3 regions of the Trichococcus sp. ES5 genome follow, and region 3 is predicted to be linked to each of the others. Evidence: riboswitches for the same ligand, from Rfam matches in the RefSeq annotation. Region 3 holds a riboswitch; each other region holds the start of a gene.
The links. A riboswitch is a leader RNA that binds a small molecule or an ion and turns the genes downstream of it on or off. The one in region 3 is predicted to bind thiamine pyrophosphate.

Region 1: another riboswitch for thiamine pyrophosphate. It lies ahead of thiW (energy coupling factor transporter S component ThiW); the one in region 3 lies ahead of tenA (thiaminase II).
Region 2: another riboswitch for thiamine pyrophosphate. It lies ahead of thiT (energy-coupled thiamine transporter ThiT); the one in region 3 lies ahead of tenA (thiaminase II).

What each region holds. Positions count from the first base shown of each region.
Region 1 covers NZ_FJND01000011.1:87,771-95,369, forward strand. Annotated here, with positions in the region: gene nagA (N-acetylglucosamine-6-phosphate deacetylase) at 1-573, opposite strand, end outside; gene TES5_RS09660 (MurR/RpiR family transcriptional regulator) at 644-1,459, opposite strand; gene thiW (energy coupling factor transporter S component ThiW) at 1,677-2,168, opposite strand; TPP riboswitch at 2,300-2,401, opposite strand; TPP riboswitch at 2,464-2,566, opposite strand; gene TES5_RS09670 (zinc-binding dehydrogenase) at 2,603-3,586, opposite strand; gene TES5_RS09675 (DUF5131 family protein) at 3,610-4,485, opposite strand; gene TES5_RS09680 (ABC transporter permease) at 4,507-5,130, opposite strand; gene TES5_RS09685 (ABC transporter ATP-binding protein) at 5,127-5,900, opposite strand; gene TES5_RS15580 (glycine betaine ABC transporter substrate-binding protein) at 5,918-6,826, opposite strand; gene TES5_RS15585 (ABC transporter permease) at 6,827-7,456, opposite strand; gene TES5_RS09700 (hypothetical protein) at 7,470-7,599, opposite strand, start outside.
Region 2 covers NZ_FJND01000012.1:72,108-79,706, reverse strand. Annotated here, with positions in the region: partial or broken gene TES5_RS15590 (transposase) at 1-114, opposite strand, end outside; tRNA gene TES5_RS10135 (tRNA-Leu) at 345-428, shown strand; gene TES5_RS10130 (Ltp family lipoprotein) at 530-1,153, opposite strand; gene TES5_RS10125 (YitT family protein) at 1,586-2,452, shown strand; gene TES5_RS10120 (hypothetical protein) at 2,563-2,931, shown strand; gene thiT (energy-coupled thiamine transporter ThiT) at 2,955-3,530, opposite strand; TPP riboswitch at 3,591-3,692, opposite strand; gene TES5_RS10110 (hypothetical protein) at 3,807-4,127, opposite strand; gene TES5_RS10105 (NAD-dependent epimerase/dehydratase family protein) at 4,275-5,060, opposite strand; gene TES5_RS10100 (zinc ribbon domain-containing protein YjdM) at 5,698-6,039, opposite strand; gene ppdK (pyruvate, phosphate dikinase) at 6,333-7,599, opposite strand, start outside.
Region 3 covers NZ_FJND01000007.1:77,491-85,089, reverse strand. Annotated here, with positions in the region: gene TES5_RS07630 (BglG family transcription antiterminator) at 1-1,490, shown strand, start outside; gene TES5_RS07625 (transcriptional regulator GutM) at 1,491-1,943, shown strand; gene TES5_RS07620 (PTS glucitol/sorbitol transporter subunit IIC) at 1,984-2,532, shown strand; gene TES5_RS07615 (PTS glucitol/sorbitol transporter subunit IIB) at 2,596-3,603, shown strand; gene TES5_RS07610 (PTS glucitol/sorbitol transporter subunit IIA) at 3,675-4,043, shown strand; gene TES5_RS07605 (transaldolase family protein) at 4,050-4,712, shown strand; TPP riboswitch at 4,808-4,934, shown strand; gene tenA (thiaminase II) at 5,082-5,756, shown strand; gene TES5_RS07595 (ECF transporter S component) at 5,792-6,370, shown strand; gene TES5_RS07590 (ABC transporter ATP-binding protein) at 6,385-7,599, shown strand, end outside.

The sequences.
Region 1 (7,599 bases), on a different contig from region 3:
CGAAAGCACGATGCGGTTATCGAGACAATACTTTTCGAATGCCGTCGCATCAGTGGTCTCCGGCGCATAGGTTACCAAACGGATCAAGCCGCCGCTCAAGTCCTGCCACTTGCGCATCAAAGCAGCATCCGGCAGTTTGATGTGTTCTTCCGGTTGCGCTCCCTTAAATACTGCGGAAATGAACGGCCCTTCGAGGTGGATGCCTTGGATGACCGGATTTTTTTCCGCGGCCTTGCGGATGCCGACCAAAGCCTTTTCGATATTTTCTGTCGATTGCGTCATCGTCGTCGGAAAATAACTGGTGATCCCTTCCCGGTGCATCGCCGCAATCATCCGGTTGATGCCCTCCGCATCACCGTCCATGTTATCCACACCATATCCGCCATGGCTGTGGACATCAATGAAGCCCGGCACCAGCCTGATTCCGGTTGCGTCAATCACTTCCTCGCCAGATTCGGGAACGTATTCCGACATATTCCCGACTGCGCTGATTTCTTTTCCGAACCGGATATACCCATCGGAGATGACTGTTTCCCCTGTATAAACTTCTGCATGGATGATCACTTTTTTCATTTGCGTTCCCCTCTTCGATCCTGAACTTTATTTTCACTGTGCACCTGCATGACTCAGCCGCCACATCCCACTATTCCGATTTTTTCGAATAACCTTGCACATTTTTTCTCGTCAGATCCATGTTGTATTTGAAATTCTCATCCTGCACCAAGAAGGTCGAAATCACATCGATCAGATACATCATCCCGAACTGTGTGTTGACGAACACCGTGTTGTTGACGAAACGCGAGTGGTAACCGAAGCAAGTGACGTCCGCCAGTTTCGTCAGGGAACTGTTTTTGAAGCTCGTCAGGGCGATGATCTTCGCTTTTTTCTTCTTGGCGATCTCCAGTGATGCTATCAGTTCCGGCGTTTCGCCTGAATTTGAAATGGCAATCACCAATTCGTCCTCCTTGATGATCGAACTGTTGATGATCATCAGGTGGGAATCCGTAACCCCCGTGGCATTCAGACCCATGCGGATCAAGCGTTGCGCCAATTCGGCGGCCGTGAACCCGGAACTGCCGATGCCGTAGATGACTGTTTTGTTTGCATTTTTGATCCAATCGACAACCGTTTCGATTGCCTGATCCTCGATCATCTGATTGGTTTCATCGATGACTTGCGTATAATAGCCATAAATATCGTCATAGACAGTCGGCATTTCTTTCAAAGGATGCTCGCTTGCCAATGAACGCAGCGCAATCTTCATATCCACAAACCCATCGATGTTGATGCGTTTACAGAAACGGGTGATGCTGGACGTCGAGGTCTCCACCTTCGCCGCCAAATCCTTGATGTTCATATTTTTGATGGATGCTTTATTCTGCAGAATGTAATCCGCAATTTTTTTCTCGTTCGCGGAAAAAGCGGAATACTGATTTTGGATCTCTTCGATGATTGTCATTTTTCGTTGCCTCCTCCTGTTTTGCGCAGCCGCCAAAAGCGCTTTACGCATTTCTTGACTTCGCCTTTTCCCCTTCGCTGATAGAATAACACATGAAAATAGTTTTTTCAATTATTATTTTATGAAAATAATTTTCTTAACTATTTCTATTGGAGACACTTTTAGACAGCAGAAAGCCGCCCTCTTCCGAGAGCGGCTTCCTGCTTATGCGGATGTTTTAAATTCTGTTCCGATCCAACACGCTTCTTTTTTCCATTTCCAGGATGATGAAATAAGCCATCCCGGCTCCGATGGCGGAGCTGATTGCGAAGCTCGGAAGGAAGAGCATCAATGCTGCTTCCATGCCCATAAAGAGCTGCGCCAGCAAAGTGCTCACCAGCGAGCCCAGGATTCCGGTGCCTATCCATTCACCCAGCGCCGCGTAACCGATCTTTTGCGTTCTGGCATAAAACAGACCTGCGCAAACAGCTCCGATCATGCTGCCAGGAAAGGCAAATATGGTTCCCGTTCCCAGCAAGTTGCGCAGCACGGAAACGCCGAAGGCCTGCAGGACGGCGTACCCGGGTCCTAACCAGACAGCGGTCAGTACATTCAGCAGATGCTGCATCGGTGCTACCTTTGCAATGCCGATCGGGATGACGAAGATGCTGTTGCTGACCACCCCCATGGCAATGATCAAGGCAGTGGTGACTAATTTTTTTGTGTTCATAAGATTTTCCCCTTTTCAGTTTGATTCATTCCTTTTGAAGCCTGATCTATGCGAACCGTTTCCCCTCCTCCCGGATTTTAACGAAAATAAAAAGACACCTCCCCTGAGATGTCTTGGATATACGTACGGACTCCAGACCGAGCTCAGTTCCCTCCGCCAGTACGAACTGGATCAGGTTTGAAGGGTTCCGACAGTTTCGGTCTCAGCGCTCGCGCGCACCCCTACTGAAAATAAAAAACGCTATATGATCTGATGCGAAAATCAGAAAATATAACGTTTTGATGTCTATTATGCGAATAGTCAAACGCCACATTCCCTCCGCTAGTATGAACTAGATCAGGTACAAAGAGTTCCGGCAATGCCGGTCTCAGCGCAATAGCGCACCCCCAGTGTTTCTCATTTGATTCTAACCAATAATCCGCGGAAACGCAACCCTATTCTGAAGCTTTCTCTCCCGCAGCGCTCGGATCCAACACAATGGCTTTTCCGAAACTGTCCTGGCTCTGCAAAAAGGCATGGGCTTGGGCAACCTCTTCGAGCGGGAAGACTCGCTCGGGATCCACAGCAATGCCTTTTTCTTCAATGTACTCCAGCAGTTCATTCACCTTCTCGCCGGAGACGTCACTCGAATGGAAAGTAGTCAAGTAGCTGTTATGCTTCAATTCCATGATGGGATCGAAATCCTCCAGGAACCATTTCCCGCCCAGTTGACCGGTGCTGCAGACAACGCCGCCTTCCCGGATATGGGAAAGGCTGTCCTTGATCGTCGCAGGGCCGATCAATTCCAGAATTTTGTCGAAAGTCTCTTCCGTTTCCAACACGCCGTTGCGGTCTTCGACGTAGTCGGTGAAGCCGGCTTCTTTCAATCTCTCACCCTTTTCGGCTTTCCGCGTGCTCCCATAAATCCGGATATCCGGGAATTGGGCTTTGACCAACTTGGCAAAGGCAACCCCGACACCGCTCGTTGCCCCCCGAACCAAAACCTGATCGGATGCTTGGATCCGCAGATTCTTCATGGAACCGAAAGCCGTATAGTAGGTTTCCGGAAGGGCCGCCAATTGGGACCAAGGCAAATTGGTGTGGACTGGATAGATTTGGTCATCCGGCAACAGGGCATATTCCGCATAACTCCCGTCGAAGGCTCTCCCCATTTCCCCCATGATCGACACCACTTTTTGACCGAGCGGCAATTTTTCTTCGTCGCTCGAACGCTCCACTATCCCTACGCATTCAATCCCTAAAATGCGGGGAAATTTGACCGAGGGGGATTTCCCCTCCCGCGTAAAGATTTCCGAATGGTTGATGCCGAAGCCCATGACCTTCACGAGAGACCAGCCTTCCCGGATTTCCGGAAGCGGAACTTCCTGATGCACCAGTTTTTCCGGTCCGCCCGCTTCATGCACTACGACTGCCTTCATTTCTCCGACTTCCTTTCTTATTTTCATAGCGACAGCATGCAGCTGGGTATTCCCGATTGCGTACCGCAAAATTTCTTGTAGGCATAGGAGTCGCACAAAGTCACGGCATCTGTTTGAAAAAGCGGCACCGATTCGCCCTGGGCAACCTCCGTCAGTTGAACCGAAACCGCACGCCCTTCATAAGACAGGCCGGATTTCTTTGCCTGCTCCTGCTGCTTTCTTTTGTCCAAAATTTCATACTTCCGTCCGTTCTTCACAAAATGATTCCCGGTTTCGATGAATTCGAAGTTCACATGCTGGTCCACGCAATCTTGGTGCATCCTGTGCACCCATTCATAATGGCATTCCCTTGCCCCATCATAGTTTTCCCCGCCAACGATGACGCGTTCGATTTTTCCGGACGACAAATGCTTCGTCAAGTCGATTTCGCCGATCAACGGTGCGGCCATGATGCCTCGGTGTTTGAAAGGCAGATCCAGGAGTACCGGGATCCGCCTATCGGCCATCTTTTGGTTTTCGGCAGAGACATTCATCCACACGTTTTCCCAACCGTCTCCCCAATTTTCAGGAAGGCAATCTTTCACGCGTTCGATTCTTTTCGTCAACAAGTAGAACAGCACGTCCGAACGCTTCTCAATCATCTTCCAGACTTCCCCGCGCCACTCGTCCGCTTCCTCAAGAAAGAAGTCAGAAGTCATGCAGACGCGTATCGTGGAACCAGGAGGTATGACAAAGTCGCCGCGCCGGTTTCTTTTCAACGGTCGATCGAAGCTGCTCTGGACTTTATAAATCAGCGCGCCATCTTTTCCTCGTTGACTATCCAAATGAAACATATAACAATTTTGGCATCCCGGGCTGACCTTTTTGCAGCCGTGCAACGGGTTCCAGATATCACTCAAGCGACCACTCCTTTGAAAAGATCAGGCAAATCTCCGTCGCAACGCGTTCTCAAGTAAGTACAGGATGACATTGACAAGCAGACACAACAACATCGACAGCACAGTACCCCACAACAGTTTTACGACGCTGAATGTCCGCAAGCCATCGAAAAGGACAGTTCCCAACCCGCCCGCATTGATCGTTGCGGCGATGGTTGCGATGCCGATTGTGGAGGTCGCAGCGATCCGTATCCCTGCGATGATTGATGACATTGCCAACGGCAGTTGGATTTTCCGGAACATTTGATTCCTCGTCATGCCCATCCCTACAGCGGCTTCGATGATTGTCGGATCGATCTCCTTGATCCCTGCGGAAAAACTGCGCAACAGGACATATTGGCAATAAATCACCAATACGATGATGGCCGTGTTCCTTCCCAGTCCCGTCAACGGAATCAAGATGGCAAATAGAGCAAGACTCGGGATCGAATAAAGCAAAGAGGTCAGATAGATCAAGCCGTTCATCACGCGTTCCTGATGCATGCAGGCCAGGATTATGCCACTAGCGATGAGGATGGCGATCGTCAGCGTCGTCCCCACTAATTCGATATGCTGCATCGTGGCAAGCAACAGTTTTTCATGGTAAGTATTCCAGTATGCAATCATTTCAGCTCACTCCAAAATGCCTCTTGTTCCTTTACGGTGGCAATCAAATTTGCGACAAACTCCGTTTTCGGATTGCGCATGATTTCCCTCGGTGCATCAAATTGACAAATCTTGCCTTTGTCCATTACCAGCACTCTCGTCCCCAGCTTGAACGCCTCATTGATGTCGTGGGTGACCAGCACAAAGGTTTTGTCTCCCAATTCTTTGTGGATCTTTTGCAGTTCATTCTGCAGTTGTAGGCGCGTGATCGCATCGACCGCTCCAAATGGTTCATCCAGCAGCATCACTTTCGGATTGGCGGCAAGCGCCCTCGCAACGCCGATACGCTGTTGCTGACCGCCGGATAATTGTTTCGGCTTTCTGTCGGCAAACACATTCGGATCCAGTTGGACAAGCTCCAGCAATTCTTTGACGCGGGCTTGGATTTCCTTCTTGTCCCACTTCAGCAGTTCCGGGACTGTCGCGATGTTTTGGGCAACGGTCATGTGCGGAAACAGACCGATTTGTTGGACGACATAACCGATTTTCCGTCTAAGATCCACTTCGTTCATTCCGCTGATGTCCTCTCCGAAGAAGGTTATGTTCCCTTCATCTTCACGGATCAACCGGTTGATCATTTTTAAAGTCGTCGTTTTGCCGGAGCCGGAAGAACCCAGGACAGTGATGAACTCCCCCTCCTTAATTTCAAAAGAGATATCATCGACTGCCTTCGTGCCCCCTTCCCCGTAGAGCTTCGTCACATTTTTGAATTCTATCGCGGTTTGCTCCATGCGGCCTCAACGCCTCCTTATTTTATCGAATCAAAGTACTCTTTCGCGACCGCTTCATATTCTTGTCCATCGACGTCCACTTTAGCATTCAGATTCGTCATAGTCTCCGTATCCAAAGTACTGCTGATGTTGTTCAGAATTTCCGCAATGTCAGGATTCACTTCCAACACTTCATTTCGGATTACTGGAGCCAAGTTATAAGGCGGCCAGAATTTTTTATCATCCACCAAGACGGTAAATTCTTCTTTATTTGTCAGTTGTCCTTCTGTCGTATAGGCCGGAGCGACATCCGCTTCATCATTTTTCAAGACTTCATATTTCAAACTGTTGTCGTAGACTGTCGAACTCTTCCAATTGAATTCTCCGTATGCTTTGGTCAAACCAGGAAGGCCATCTTCCCTCAGATCGAATTCACCTTGGGATGCAAAACGCAGCTCTGAAGCATTTTCCTGCAGATCGGAAATGGTCTCAATGCCGTATTTTTCGGCTACGCTCGTTTTGATTACCAGCCCGGCGCTGTCGTTGGCTTGCGCATAATCCAACCAAGTCAGATCGAACTGCTCATCGTATTCTGCTTTGATTGTATCATAGACTTTTTGAGGGTCGGTTTCCATCTCCATTTCCAATACTACCAACAGACCTGTACCTGTATACTCCGGATAAAGATCGATTTCATCATTGGTGATCGATGTGTGGATGACCGAACTGGCGATATTCGGGATCCGTTCAACCTCATACCCGGCATCCTCCAAAGCCAATGCATAAATTTCCGAAACAACCAAGTTTTCGGTGAAGTCCTTTGAGCCCACGCGGATGGCTGTATCTTCCGTGCTGCTATCGCTTCCGCCAGTCAGGCCTGAACAACCTGAGACCATAAGTGTTACGGCCAACATTGCAATCGTACTGATGATATTTTTTCTTTTCATTTAATTGATGCTCCTTTTAATTATGTAATCAAGAAAGATGCTTGTCGTGAAGGCAATCATCGCTACCGATACTCCTCCAATGAGAAGCAAATCCATCCTGTTCAAACCCAATCCTGTAAAAATCAATGTTCCCAAACCGCCAGCCCCGATGTATGTAGCCAACGTCGCACTCGATATGATTTCCACCAACGCTAGCTTCACACCGGTCATCACAAAAGGAAAAGCCAGCGGAATCTTCACCCTTTTCAAGAGCTCCCAATCGGTCATCCCCAAACCCTTTCCCGTTTCGATCATCACAGCAGAAACTTCCAGGAATCCGACCGTTGTATTGACCAAAATCGGCGGAATTCCCAACAACACCAATGCGATCAACGCTGGAGCCCTTCCGACGCCTATGAAAGAGATCAATAAAAAGAGGACCGCCAAACTGGGGATAATCCTCAAGACTTGAGAACTGAGGGTGATCATCTGACTGAGCTTCCGGTGCTTGTGGCTGATGTATCCCAGTGGAATGCCAATCAGACATGAAATGCCGATCGCTTGGATACTCAATCCAAGGTGCTGATAAACGTAAATCAAATATTGACTAAAATTCTCTTGAAAGTATTGCAGTATGTCATCAATTAGCATGTTGGCCCTCCTTTCACTTCAAACATTGATCCGAAACGTTTGCCGCCTCGCTAAATATCTTCAAGCTGGCGGTGCCGCTGCTCGTCAAGGAATAATAGCACTGCCTGTCCCCTTCCATCTGATTGACCACAATCGTGTCCACT
Region 2 (7,599 bases), on a different contig from region 3:
ATAAAGGAATTCTTTAACTAAAACGAGACCAGCATCCGTGGAGAGATTACCTCCAGTATTTGTAACCGTCATTTTTTTTTTGAAGTTTAGCGTGTTTTCGTGTAAAGTTGCTATTGAGAGAACCCCTTTCTTTGGTTGTTGGTCGTACATTAACCATAACAGATTGGGGTTCTTTTTTCACACCTTTTGGGTGTGAACTGGAAAGACAAAATATATTGGAAGACTAACGTTTCATGACGTTTTCTGAAAATCTATGAATAATTCAGGTAATTCAGGTAATAATATTTAATTTTTTTTTCATTGACAGAGAGCCATTCTAAAAGTATAATAAAATAGTTGGTTTTGCGGTCATGGCGGAATGGCAGACGCGCCAGCTTGAGGGGCTGGTGGGAGTATCTCCCGTGGAAGTTCGAGTCTTCTTGGCCGCATCATAATTCAAAAAAAGGTTCCTAACATCAGAGAGATGTCAGGAACCTTTTTTGCTTAGATGATAACTAGGTAAAAATCAAACCGTACTGCTGATCATGTTTTACTGAGGTAAATTATTCATTGCATATTGTGCTTGTTCAGCAGTGTATCCTTCGTAAATCAATTGGTCATATAAACCCTGATCGGAAAAAGAGGAGTATTCTAAATAATCAATGGCTGTTTGAAGCGCATTCTGATTCCAATCCGTTGTCACATTATCAAGTGCATACTGTGCTTGTTCAGCAGCGTAACCCTCGTAAACCAATTGATCATACAAGCCTGGATAAGAGAAAGAAGAGTAATCCAAATAGTCGACGGCTGTTTGGAGTGCGTTCTGATTCCAATCGGTTGCGACATTATCAATCGCGTATTGTGCTGCATCTTCGGGGAACCCTTCGTATAAGAGTTGATCGTATAATCCTTGCTTAGAAAAACTTGAATAATTGAGGTAATCCTCTGCGCTGCCGAGTGCATTTCTGAACTCCCTTGAAACATCCGGCTGCGGAGCGGGCTCTTCGACAGGGGCAATCACTATTTCTTCGCTGACTGCCGGAATTGATTCTGGCACTGATTCTGAGGTGGCCATTGCAGCTGATGATGCTTCTTCTGAAACTTCAACATCAGTGCTCGTTCCGCAGGCAGTCAAAATTAATGCACTACCAAACAATAATAAGTAATTTTTCATGATGATTCCTCCAGTTAGTTTTTTTATATCAACCGCAGAAGCGGTGAATATCATAAACCAGGAAAAATAACGCGGTTTTACGAACCACCTATAATCAGGGCGGTCAGTTTTTGTTTTTTAAGAGTATCGATCAGGAGATTGTGGTCTGTAATTTGGATATTAAATAACTTCTTCAATTCCATCGGTATCTTCTGCTCACGTTAATAGAATTATACCTCATAAATCGACAAATATTGCACACAAAATAAAATATTTTATTTGTACGAGTATAGAAATAACCTGTTTGATATTTGACATTCTTGTGTTGTATAGCTGTCAGTCCGATTTTGATTCAAAAAGTTTGATACTACTCTTTTTATCCAGCATATATCTGTTATAATGGCGTGGATATCTTTTTCCTGAAAGTTATCCCATACAAAGGAGGGGGCTAATTTGAAACTTTTACATACATTAAAACCGATAGTTGCAGTCATTGCCGGGAATATTATTGTCGCATTTGCGATAGCGGCGTTTATTTTGCCGAAAAATCTGATCGCCGGTGGATCGACGGGGCTTGCCATCATTTTGAATCATTTCTTCGGGTTGAACATTTCTTTGGTCGTGCTGATTTTCAATGGTCTCATGTTTTTCATCGGAGCCGCGTTGTTGGGAAGGAAGTTCGCGTTGACGACGATCCTGAGCACGATCATTTTCCCGACGTTTTTGACTTTTTTCCGGACAGTGCCCGCTTTGCAGAACATGACGGATGACATTTTGCTTTCGGCGATCTACGCTGGAATCCTGTGCGGGTTGGGTGTGGGGCTGGTGTTCAAGGTCGGCGCTTCTACGGGCGGGATGGATATTCCGCCGCTGCTCCTGAACAAGCATTTCCGCATCCCGGTTGCAGTGGGAATGTATGCGTTCGACGTCATTTTATTGCTGATCCAGGCGTTCTTTTCCAGCATGGAAGAGATTCTTTATGGGCTCATCATGGTGTTCCTGACGTCCATCGTCATCAACAAAGTGATGGTAACCGGAACGAATAAGATGCAGCTTTTCATCATTTCCAAAAAGTTCGAGGAAATCAAAGAGGCGTTGCTGTATGTGCAGGATGTCGGTCTGACCCTGGTGAATATCGAAACGGCTTTTGAGGGGGCGCAGCAGCAAGCGGTGCTGTGCGTCATCGAGCAGCGTAAGTTGTCGGCCATCAATGCCTTGGTCAACGATATCGATCCATTTGCTTTCGTGATTATCGGGCAGGTGCATGAGGTTGCCGGGAAGGGTTTCACACTGGAACGCCAGTCCGGATTAGTCGAATAGAATCAAAAAACTGAGGCGTGATCCGAGATTCGGATCACGCCTCAGTTTTTCTGTAATTAAAAGTGGATGTTTCATGACTGGGTTACCGGTCCAAATTGGGCGATCAAGTCATGGATTGTCGGCTGTTCTCTTTGCGTTCATACGCAAACAACCGAGAGATCCACGAAGCGTCGGCTGTTCTGGCCGAATGCGGACGCAAACAACCGAAAGATCCACGAAGCGTCGGCTGTTCCGGCCGGACGCGGAAGCAAACAACCGAGAGATCCACGAAGTGTCGGTTGTTCCGGACGACCGCGGATGCAAACAGCCGAGAGAACCGCGAAGTGTCGGCTGTTCCAGCCGAACGCGGAAGCAAACAACCGAGAGAACCGCGAAGTGTCGGCTGTTCCGGCCGGACGCAGATGCAAACAGCTGAGAGAACCGCGAAGTGTCGGTCGTTCCGGACGAACGCGGATGCAAACAGCCGACATAGCTCATGAACAACGGTTGTTCCGGCATGAAATCAGTATCCGCGGACGGCTTTTTTCGGAACGTACAATTGTGGGTTGGTTTTGGCGATAACAGCCAGCACCATGATCGTGAATGCACCGGTCGCCAAGGCGCTGGCGCCGTTCAGCGTGATGGAGTAGAACCATGCGCTCCAGCCTTCAGGCGCGTAGGATCCCCAGAAATAGTAGCCGGCGATCGTGTGCCAGAAATAGCGGCCGACAGTCCCGACGACAGTGCCTATAAAGACATTCCACAAAAGCATTTTTTTATTTTGATCCGCAATCGCCTGTTGCACTTTCGGCGTGAAAAGACCCGCCAAACCAGTGAAACCAAAGGCGATGAAGTACTCGATGAAACCTTGCAGCGGCGTTAAAATATAGGCCGTCCCGATCAGAATGTGCAGCACGCCCCACAGGAAACTGGCGAAGAAACCGGGGACCAAACCGCGGCGCAGGCAGTAAAGCAGCATGACCGGTGCTCCCACCGTGACGGAAAAACTTGGGCCAATATTGAAAGGGATCAGGGATAAAACGGTTGCTAAAGCAGCAATGATGGTTCCTTCGATCCAGATGTTCAGATTTTTTGACATAAAAAAAACTCCTCCTTTTTTTGGGCATAATATACCATCGACAAAGGAGGAGAATAAAATTCAATTCTCAATCACAATCCCTACGCTCGTACTAACGAACAGGTTCGAAGGGTCAGAATCTATGTTCAATCTCAGCCGCGGACGGCCCCCCTTTGTGAAACGGTTTATTCAGTTAAGTTACACTTTACTACAGTTGATTTTTTTATGCAAGTTGCACGGTGCACAAAGCCGCATCCAGGACTATGCCAGAATGGCTAAACACTTGTGTGAAATGAACTATTTCTGCTCTTTTTCGGCTTGCGCCTTCAGGATGGCTTCGCGCTTCTTTTTCTTCTGCGTATTCATGTAGGAATCGATTATGCCACCGGTCAGCATGCCGATACCGAAGCCATAAGTCAGGTTGCCCGCGAAATAACCGATTGAAGCCCCAATCAGCATGCCGTACATCGTAAAATTGAATGAATTCTGCAATTTCGGATCTTCGTCGACCGGCAGTTTTTTATTGGTTACCGCGCCAGTATTGTTTTTATGCAGTTCCGGTATTGTTGGTTTCACATTTCTGCGTTGGATCTGGTTGCCTTTGTTCTTTTTCGCCATTCAGTGTACTTCCTTCCGTCTATCTGACACTTGTATTGTCTCCAATGAACATCATATCAGTTCATTTCCGGCTCTTCAATAGAACTTTGCTCGCGGATATACGCAGAATCGTAAAAATAGTAGAAGTCTTCCCAAATCGGAGGATCCTTAATCTTCTTCGGACAGTTCGACCGGGTCGCCGTTGTCATCCTGGAAATAGCCCTTCAGCACAAAAGCATCATCGCTCGGCCGATAACCGAGGGCAGTTTTGGCCTGTGAGATGTCCAAGCGTGGGAAGCGGTTATCCGATAGCCCGTTCACCAACAGGAACGGCTCAACAAGTTTAGCTTTGAGGGCGCAGTCGACTAAATGGCAAAGGTCCCGTGGAGACAGGTATTCGGCCAAGCCCGCTTCGTCGACGATCGGATCATCGAGGTTTTCATCAAAGTTGCCGATGCGGATGCCGATGGATTCTTGGCCTTCCGTAAAGGCGAAGTGGCTGGCCAATCCTTCCAGATAGACTTTCGAAACGCCGTAAATATCGCCCGGACGGACAGGTTCATCGGCGTGAACCTGCACATTTTTCGGGTAGGCGCTGACGGTATGGATGGAACTGGCGAAGATGATGCGTTTGACGAAGTTTTCGTACTTGGATGATTCCTTGAACAAGTAGAAGGGCATCTTGTAGTTCAAATCGATCAGCTCATCGTCAAAAATAGCATCGGGTGAAGGATTACCAGCCAGATGGATAACGTAATCGATCCCTTCCAGCAGTCCGTCCCAGTTGCCGGCGACAGTCAGGTCCAACTCTTTGACGATGGTGCCCTCCAAAAGGGCCGGATCGACGTTATGGAAATGGATATCCACCAAAGTCAGTTCGTAGCTCTCCTTCAGATGATCCGCCAAAATTCTTCCTATATTACCGCTTGCGCCGGTGATCATGATTGTGGTCATTGTCGAAATACCCCCTTGTTTTTTTACAGTTGCTATCGTGAACGTCTTTGTTTTAACTGTATGCAAGCCACCGGAAAATGTCAAAGGATAGCCCTTACAAAAACGGCGATTCGTCGGACGAAAAGGGAATGTTATATTTGAGTAAAATGTAGGTAAATTAATTGAGACACGGGCGTTATCCCTGTATAATAGGGGTAAGATGATAGGCAAGGGCAAGACACTTTTCAATCGAAAACGAAGGGGTGAGTCGGATGGACTTGTTGAAATTGCAAATGCGCGCTTTTCAAGGTCAGTGCGGATCTGTTGTGCAACAATCTTCCCATTCATTCTATTGCCCGACAGAGCACGTGCTTTCGCATGTGTTTTTTTGTTGATCCTGAAAGGGACCAGCGGGGCTTATCATCATAATGCCGAGCATCAAACGGGGGTGATGACCATACTACTTTCTCAAAACAAGTCAAAACGGAAAGGAACGGTGATCCGACGTATATCTCCTAGCTGTCAGGTGTGACAGCCATCGTACCGATGAAAGGCGTGAGGCCGGATAGCATGGTAACGTATCACCCAAATTGCGAAAAAATATAAAAAACTGGCGAGGTTCTCTTTCGGGTGCCTCGCCAGTTTTTTTGAATCGGGATTATGCTTTTTTAACGAACTCGGACTTCAGTTTCATAGCGCCGAAGCCATCGATTTTGCAGTCGATGTTGTGGTCGCCTTCGACCAAACGGATGCCTTTGACTTTTGTGCCGACTTTCAATGCGCTCGAGCTGCCTTTGACTTTGAGGTCCTTGATGACCGTAACAGTGTCGCCGTCCTGCAGCAGGTTGCCGTTCGCGTCCTTGACGATCAATTGATCTTCGTTCGCTGCCTCTGCAGCATCCGCGCTCCATTCATGTGCGCACTCGGGGCAGACCAGCATTGTGCCGTCTTCGTAAGTGTAAGGGGAGCCGCATTTCGGGCAATTCGGTAATTCCATCATGATTTTTATTCCTCCGTTGTTTTGATTAACTGTCTTTTTATTTTCCATTTCCGGCCTTTTATCCAAGGCAGAAGATGCCTCTATACTGCCATATTTTCGCCTTGTTGACAATAGAAAATAGACAATATAAGAATAATAACCAATAAGAAGAAAGATAACGGATCGGGAAGGCTTTATTTGTGTTGTTGACTGAGGTTGTCCGATAACCATGTAGAATCGGACAACTAGAGCGCAAGCGCATTATGACATTCCAAAAAGGTCCGGATCGAAGTCATCGATCCGGGCCTTTTCGATCAGATGCTGCTCAACACAACATCCTTCTGTACAGACATTTTCGCTCTGCTCTCTTTAATCGCTACCTGTGCGGAAGCCAAGCGGGCGATCGGCACGCGGAAAGGCGAGCAGGAAACGTAATCCAAGCCGATGCTTGAGAAGAAGGCGATGGATTCCGGATCGCCGCCGTGTTCGCCGCAGACGCCCAGACTTAAGTCAGGGTTGGTTTCGCGGCCTAATTTGGCGGATAATTTGACGAGTTTGCCGATGCCTTTCACGTCCAATGAGTGGAACGGATTTGGCTTCAGCAAGCCTTTGTCTTCGTATTCCTGCAGGAACTTGCCGGCGTCGTCGCGGGAGAAGCCGAAGCCCATCTGCGTCATATCGTTCGTGCCGAAGCTGAAAAAGTCGGCCGCCTGCGCGATTTCGTCGGAAGTGACCGCGGCGCGCGGGATTTCGATCATCGTCCCGATCAGGTAGGGGATGGTCGCAGCCTTCTCAGAGAATACTTCCTCAATCTCCGCCACGATTTCCGCTTTGACGTAGCGCAGCTCGTCGACGTCGCAGACCAACGGAATCATGATTTCCGGTGTGATTGTGCTGCCGGTTTCTTCGGAAGCGGCGAAGGCCCCCTCGATGATGGCGCGCGCCTGCATCCGGTAGATTTCCGGGTAAGTGACGGCCAAACGGCAACCGCGGTGACCGAGCATCGGATTGACTTCATGCAAGGAATCGATGTGCGCTTCCAAACCAGCCAAACTGGTTCCCATTGATTCCGCCAAGGCAAGCTTATCCGCATGCGCAGTCGGTAGGAATTCATGCAATGGCGGGTCCAGTAAGCGGACGGTCATCGGCCGCTCCTGTAGCAGGGCGAACATTTCCTGGAAATCCTGGCGCTGCATTTCCAACAGCTCTGCCAGGTACTTTTTGCGTTCGTCCAGTGTGCGGGAAAGGATCATCTGGCGGACGGCCGGTATCCGATCCTTATGGAAGAACATGTGCTCGGTCCGGCAAAGTCCGACACCTTCCGCGCCCAGGGACAAGGCTTGTCTGACGTCGGTCGGGGAATCCGCATTGGCTTTGACCTGCAGCACTTTCATTTCGTTGACCCAGTCCATGAAGGTGCTGAATTTGCCGCCCAAAGTCGGGTTCTGCTTGGCGACTTTGCCGGCGTAGACTCTGCCGGTTGCGCCATCGATCGAAAGCAGGTCGCCTTGGTGCAGGGTGACGTCATCGATGACAACTGTTTTGTTTTCTTCATCGATGACGGCTGCGGTACAGCCGACC
Region 3 (7,599 bases):
TGGAGAAATACAATGCGAAAGTCGTCGGAATCCCGAACAAAGGCATCACCTTCCAGTGCAGCGAATTCGGCACCCGCTTGGTTCTCATCTATGAAGTCTTCGAGCTGCTGCAGATGACCTTCCTGCCGGACCAAGAAATCCAGGCTGCACTTGACGGACTCGTCCGGGACTACAAGCTGGATGAGCAGGCGAAAGAACTGCTTCATAAGGCGCTGGCCGTAAGCGTTCACCGGGTCTCGCAAGGGCATACGATAGCTTCCGAGATTCCGATGTACAAAAACTTTGAGGCGGATTCGGCGAATATCATCGCCTATATCCAACTGCTGCAAAACAAATTTGCGGTTGCCTTGAATGAGCATGAAATTGCTTTTCTTGCCTTCCCGATCAATACAAGGAACTCCGCTTACGTAAAAGGGACCGAAAACGCCGAAAACGAAGAGGTCCTCAGACAAGTCGTCTCCAGCATGCTGAAGACGGTGCGCGATCAAGTCATGATCGAAATCGATGAAGAAGCCTTCTTCGATAAAGTCAAATACCATCTGCTGTTCTTGATAAACAGGCTGGTCTTCCGGATCCCGAACACGGATCTGTATCTGGAGCAGATCAAGCTCAAGTATCCTTTGGCCTTCGAGCTGGCGAAGATTTCGCTTTCGGAACTGAATCGCCTTTACCAATTGAGAGCCAGCGCGGACGACATCAGCTATCTGGCTGTCTATTACGCACTGATGTTGGACGAAAGGCAAGCGAACGATTCCACAGGGAAAAGCACAAAGGATGTCGGCATCATCACGAACCTTGGGAGAGGGAGTTTTGAGCTGATCAGCAGACAGATCAAAGAGATCGTCGGGAATGAGATGAATATTGTCCACCTCAACACCGATAGCCTGCCGAAAGAAAAACTGAAGCGGTTCCGACTGCTTTTCACAACCGAAGAGATTTCTGTGGACACCGAAGTCCCTGTCATCAAAATCGACAGATTAGTCAGCCCGGACGACTTAGCCCAAAAGATCTATGCCGTGGAAAAAGATCAATATAACATCAAATACCTGACAAACGAGGACATCAGTTATCACCTCGTCAATCTGAAGGGTCAAATGGGTTACTTCGATTATGTGGAAGAAATCATGTCCTACCTTTCCAGAAGATACCGTCTGTCCGAAGATATCCTGGACCGGTTCGTGGAAAAAGAAGAAAGACACACAATGATTTATGAAAACAAGGTAGCTTTCCCGCATTTGACCGACCCAAACATCAACAAGTTGGTGTTTGTCCTGGGAAACATCACGATGGCCAACCGCAACGACGCGTTTTCCTTGATGTTATTTCTAGTGACACCCGAGAAAATTTCTGAGCAGCAAGAGAGAATCTTGATGCAGGTATATGATTTTGTCTTTAAGGTCATCAATGATCCAACTCTGATCAATGATCTGAAAAAAGTGGATGATGCACAAGGACTTATTGAGATGCTGGAGAAAAGAGGTACGAAATAGATGAATAATATGCTTGCATTGGGTATTCTGGTTGTCGGCGCTTTTTTGATCCAAAGCGCACTGGGCTTTTTTCAGATCAGACATTTCGGCAATGAATACAACGAGTTGAAGGCGGACGGCAGAGTTGCGATAGGCAAACGGGCAGGGAAGCTGACTTCCGGAACGATCATCATGTTCCAACTGGATGAAAAAGGCGTCATCGTCAGAGGCAAAAAGCTGCAAGGGACCACAATCTTGGCCAGGTTCAAACCGTACAACAAGTTCAACGGCAGACTGATCGAAGCCATCAAGGCAGAGGATCCGGATGTGCTGGCTGAAATCAAGATCACCCGCAAAACCATCATGAATGCGGTCGCTAATTACCGGATGTTCATAAACGGAGAAATCATTCCGGAGAAAGAATCTCCCTTTAAGGAATTGACCAAAAAAATTACAAACATTAAGTTCGGTTAAATTGTGTCAGAAATAATACATATAATAAGGAGTGTTAAATATGGACTTTCTAGTTAAAGGTGCAGAAAGCTTTATCGGATTATTTCAATTAGGTGCAAATACATTTATGAGCTGGATGACCGGCATCGTCCCAATCGTATTGATGCTGATGGTATTCATGAATGTCGTAATCAAGCTGATCGGTGAGGAAAAAATCAACGGCCTCGCACAACGCTTCTCTAAATATTCCTTGGTCAGAAACTGTATCCTGCCTTTCTTGGCAGCCTTCATGTTGGGGAATCCCGCATCATTCACGTTAGGAAGATTTTTGCCGGAGTTCTACAAGCCAAGTTTCTATGCGGCGCTTGCGCAATACAACCATACGAGTAACGGCCTTTTCCCGCACATCAATGCAGGCGAATTGTTCGTATTCCTAGGAATCGCTTCGGGTGTTGAAACGTTAGGATTGAGCACCACGCCACTGGCTATCCGTTATCTGCTTGTCGGGCTTGTGATGAATGCTGTAGGCGCATATGTAACCGACTTCACAACGGCTTATGTCTGCAAAAAATCCGGAATCCAATTGAGCAAAACAGCGAAAGTTCAATAATAACGACCAAGAAGATGTTGCATTAAACAAATAGAATGCATGAGAACGAGAGGGGTATTCATTATGACAAAATATAACAGCATCAAAGTCGAAAAAGGTTCCGGCGGCTGGGGCGGACCACTGATCATCACACCAACAGAGCAAAAACATAAATTCATCTACATCGTAGGCGGCGGAGAAAAACCTGCCATCGTCGACAGAATCGCTGAACTTACAGGTATGGAAGCCGTAAACGGATTCAAAACATCCATTCCGGATGATGAAACAGCCTTGGCTATCATCGACTGCGGCGGAACATTGAGATGCGGCATCTATCCTCAAAAAGGCATCCCGACAATCAACGTTGTTGCCACCGGTAAATCTGGTCCTTTGGCTAAATACATCACCGAAGACATTTACGTTTCAAATGTTGGCTTGAATCAGATCCAAGTAACTGGCGAGACAGCAAATGTAGCGGCAGCAAGCGTAGCAACTGCAGAACCAGTGGCAGAAGAGAAAGTCGCTTACACTACAGACAAAAAACTGACGCAACAAAATGCCGAAAAAGGCAGCGTAGTGGCAAAAATCGGTTTGGCTGCAGGTAAAGGGATCGCTATCATGCTGCAATCAGCCCGTGAAGCGGTGCAGACAGTCTTGCAGACAATCATCCCGTTCATGGCCTTTGTAGCGATGCTGATCGGTATTATCCAAGGCAGCGGAATCGGCAATCTGTTCGCGAAAATGATGATTCCATTGGCAGGTAATGTCTGGGGCTTGATGGTCATAGGGTTCATCTGCTCCTTGCCTTTCCTTTCTCCGCTATTGGGACCTGGCGCCGTAATCGCGCAAGTTATCGGAACATTGATCGGTGTTGAGATCGGTAAAGGCAATATCGAACCAAGCTTAGCTTTACCGGCTTTATTCGCCATCAACACACAAAATGCTTGCGATTTCATTCCAGTCGGGTTAGGCTTGCAGGAAGCAGAAGCTAAAACAGTAGAAGTCGGCGTACCATCCGTTCTTTATTCTCGATTCCTGAACGGTGTGCCCCGCGTATTCGTCGCTTGGTTAGCAAGCTTCGGATTGTATTAAAAATTCAGAAAAGCTGAACGGGTTCGTTCAGCCAATGGTTAAAAACTAATAATCGGAAAAGGTGAAGAAAAATGTCAATTTATTCAACGGTAGTCACAGAAATCGGACCTAATGCTAAGGAGTTTTTAGCTGAGGATATGATGGTATTGTTCGGAGACGATGCTCCGGAAGCATTGCGGCCATATTGCTTCCTGATCGAACAAAATGCACTGGAGCAGGATATTCAACTAGGACACGCGTTGGTTATCGGCGACGATAGTTATCGCGTCACAGCAGTGGGTGATGTGGTCAACAAAAACCTCAGGGATCTGGGGCACATCACCATTAACTTCAGCGGAGAAACAGTCGCTGAATTGGCAGGCTCTCTGTATGTTGAACACAAAACAGTGAACGAAATCGCGGAAGGCACCATCATCAAAATCACTGAAACTGTGGGGTAGTAGCGTATGTACATAGATTCGAACGACATCAAAGCAATCGGAAGTTTTTTGAAAAGCGGATTTCTGAAAGGAGTCACCACCAACCCGACGATTTTGTCGACTGGTTCCGGCAGTCGCTTCAAACAATTACAAGATTTATTGGCTTTGGAGCCGACGGAACTTTTTGTACAATTGCTGGGTACGACTTCTGAAGAAATGTTTGCCGATTATGAAGCAATAAAGACATTTGATGCAAATCACCGACTTTCGATAAAGATTCCCGTTACACAAGCAGGCTTGGAAACAATCAAAAAAGTGAAAGAGGACGATCCGGAAAGAGCGATCCTGGGGACACTGATCTATTCTGCGGACCAGGGGATCCTGGCCGCCGCAGCCGGATGCGATTATCTGGCACCGTATGTGAACAGGATGCTGAACAATGCGATCGATCCCTTCAAGGCGATCCGTTCCATGCGGACGTTCATCGATGCCAGAGGCTACAAGACCAAAATCATGGCAGCGAGCTTCAAAAATTCCCAACAAGTCATCGATTCATTGGAGTCGGGCGCGCATACTGCCACGATCCCTCCGGATGTCCTGAATAACATGATGAACAAGGATTTGGCGCTGCAGGCATTGCAGGTTTTTGAAGCAGACGGACAAGCGTTGTTGGCTGCATATGGTGAATAAATACAAGAAACGGTAACGTTTAGTGCAACAGAACGAGTTGACTTCCGGAAAAATTATGATACGATTAGAACAATAGCAAATGAACTGAATATTCTTTTTACCACTAGGGGTGCTTTACCGGCGGATGACTGTCCGCCAAAAAGCTGAGATCGAAGTAGGACTTCGAGACCCTTAGAACCTGATCTGGTTTGTACCAGCGTAGGGAAGTGGCGGCCTCTTTTGGCTAAGTAAGTCCCTATTGCATAAGGAACATACAACCACTTTTTTCCGTTGGGAAGAGAGTGGTTTTTTTGTTTGCAAAAATCAAGAGCGGCCGTTCGGATAAGTCGGGACCCTTGCGGAGCGCTCACAGCATATGGAGGGAAAGCAATGACATTTTCAGCACAAATCCGCCAAGCGGTAGAACCGATCTGGGCAGCCAGCATGGAGCATCCGTTTGTGAAAGGGATCGGGGACGGCACCTTGCCGTTGGAGAATTTCCGTTTTTACATCCAGCAGGATTCCTATTACCTGACGCGCTTCGCCAAAATTTTGGCGCTCGGCGCAGCCAAAGCACCGGATATTGCGACGACCAACCAGTTCGCCGACTTCGCGAAGCATACGTACAGCGCCGAAATCGGCCTGCATGAACAATTTTCGAAAAGGATGGGCATCACCGCGGAAGAAAAAGAGTGTTTCAAACCCGCGCCCACAACATACGCCTACACGTCCCATCTCTATCATGCCGGCCACTCGGGGCATTTGGGGGATGTGATCGCCGCCGTTCTGCCTTGCTACTGGCTCTACGCCGAAATCGGCGACGCCTTCATTAATGCAGCACCGGAAGAACCGATCTATCAGGAATGGATCGCTACCTATGGCGGGAAGGATTTTCAGGACCGGGTGGATGAGCAGATTGAGCATCTGGATAAGATTGCCGCAGCCGTGAGTGAAGCCGACCGCGAAAGGATGAAAGAGCATTTCATCATCAGCAGTCAGTACGAATACGCATTTTGGGAAATGGCCTATCGCATGGAAACGTGGCCGGTACCGTTGGAGCAATAAGAGACAAAATAAAACACAATGAGGAGACAGAGAAAATGAAAAAAGAATTGAAGCTTACAGATATTTTGGTGACGATCGTCATCGCCATCGCTTTCGGGATCGTCTACATCCTGTGGGGAACGGTTTATTACGCGGTGCAGCCGTTGGGTCTGCATCTTGATCAGCTGCTGTACGGCATGTGGTTCATCGCCGGTACCGTCGCCTATTTCATCATCCGCAAACCGGGTGTGGCGCTGTTGGCGGAAATCGCTGCGGCTTCAGGTGAATTCCTTTTGGGGTCGCCATGGGGTCTGACCGTCTTGCTTTCCGGCGTGGTGCAAGGATTGTTTGCGGAATTGGTGTTCATGGCCTTCCGTTACAAACGTTTTGACCTGAAGGTTGCCGCTTTGGCAGCTTCGGCATCTTGCGTGGGTTCGCTAGTGGTGGATGCGTTGAACGGGCAGATTGCTGAGTTGGCTGCTTGGAACTTGGCGCTGTATTTGTTGGCCCGTTTTGCCGGCTCGATTTTCTTTGCCGGGGTGCTGGCCTACTACTTGGCGGAAGTCCTGGAGGATACCGGCGTGACGAACCTTGTCCGTCCGCTTTCGACTGAAGATTTCACAGATATGGATTAAGGAGGATGGCGGAAATGGAGCAGCGAGCGTATGTGGAAAAGCTGAAGTTGAAGTTTCCCGGCGACGCCGATTTGTTGTTCAAGGATCTTTCCTTTTCGGTGGCTGAAGGCGAAAAAGTGCTGCTTTTGGGGCCGTCCGGCTGCGGCAAATCCACGCTGCTGCAGGTGTTGAGCGGGCTGATTCCGCAATCGATCGAAGTGCCGATGAAGGCCGAAAAGCTCGTGACGCCGGCTTCCTGGGGCTATGTTTTTCAGGACCCGGACAGCCAATTCTGCATGCCCTATGTCGATGAAGAACTCGCTTTTGTGCTCGAAAATCTGGCGGTTCCGCGCGAAGAGATGACTGCCAGAATAGACGTTGCGCTCCGGCAAGTGGGTTTGGAGCTGGCGGACAGCCATATCCCCATCGAAAGCCTTTCCGGAGGGATGAAGCAACGGCTGGCGATCGCCTCGGTATTGGTGTTGGATCCGGAAGTGCTCTTTTTGGATGAGCCCTCCGCCATGCTGGATCCGGAAGGAACGGAAGCGATCTGGGAGGTCCTGCAGGATGTCTGCAAGGACAAAACGGTCATCATTGTGGAACACAAAATCGATCATGTGCTGGCATTCGCCGAACGGCTCGTGTTGTTCGATGCATCCGGCCGCATCATCGCCGATGGACCGAACGAAGAAATCTTCTCGGCCCACAAGGACGAGATGAAGGAGCAGGGCATCTGGTTTCCGGGGGTATGGGACCAACATCTGGCGGAAACGCCCTTGCAACGAAAGCAGAAGTCCTTTAGATTGCAGAGTCCGCTGCTGGAACTGCGCGATTTTAAAGGCTTGCGCAATGGGGAAATAAAAATTCAAGGGGCCGGGCTGGCGGCCTATCCGGGTGAATGGGTCATCATCCGCGGCCAAAACGGAGCCGGAAAAAGCACCTTCCTCCATGCCGTCATGCAGTTCATCAAAACGAGCGGGCACTACGAGTTGGAGGGAAAGCCAATCAGAAAATTGAAGAAGCTAGCCGAACGGGTGGCTTTCGTTTTCCAGAATCCGGAGTACCAGTTTGTGGCGAACACGGTCTACGAAGAGATGGCTTATTCGCTCCGGTTGGACGGCAAGGGGAATTCGGAAATCGAGAAGCTGGTGGAGGAATACCTAGAACTCTTCCAGTTGAGCGGGCAGCGGGAGAAAAATCCTTTCCAACTTTCGATGGGGCAAAAGCGGCGTCTGAGCGTCGCTGCGACG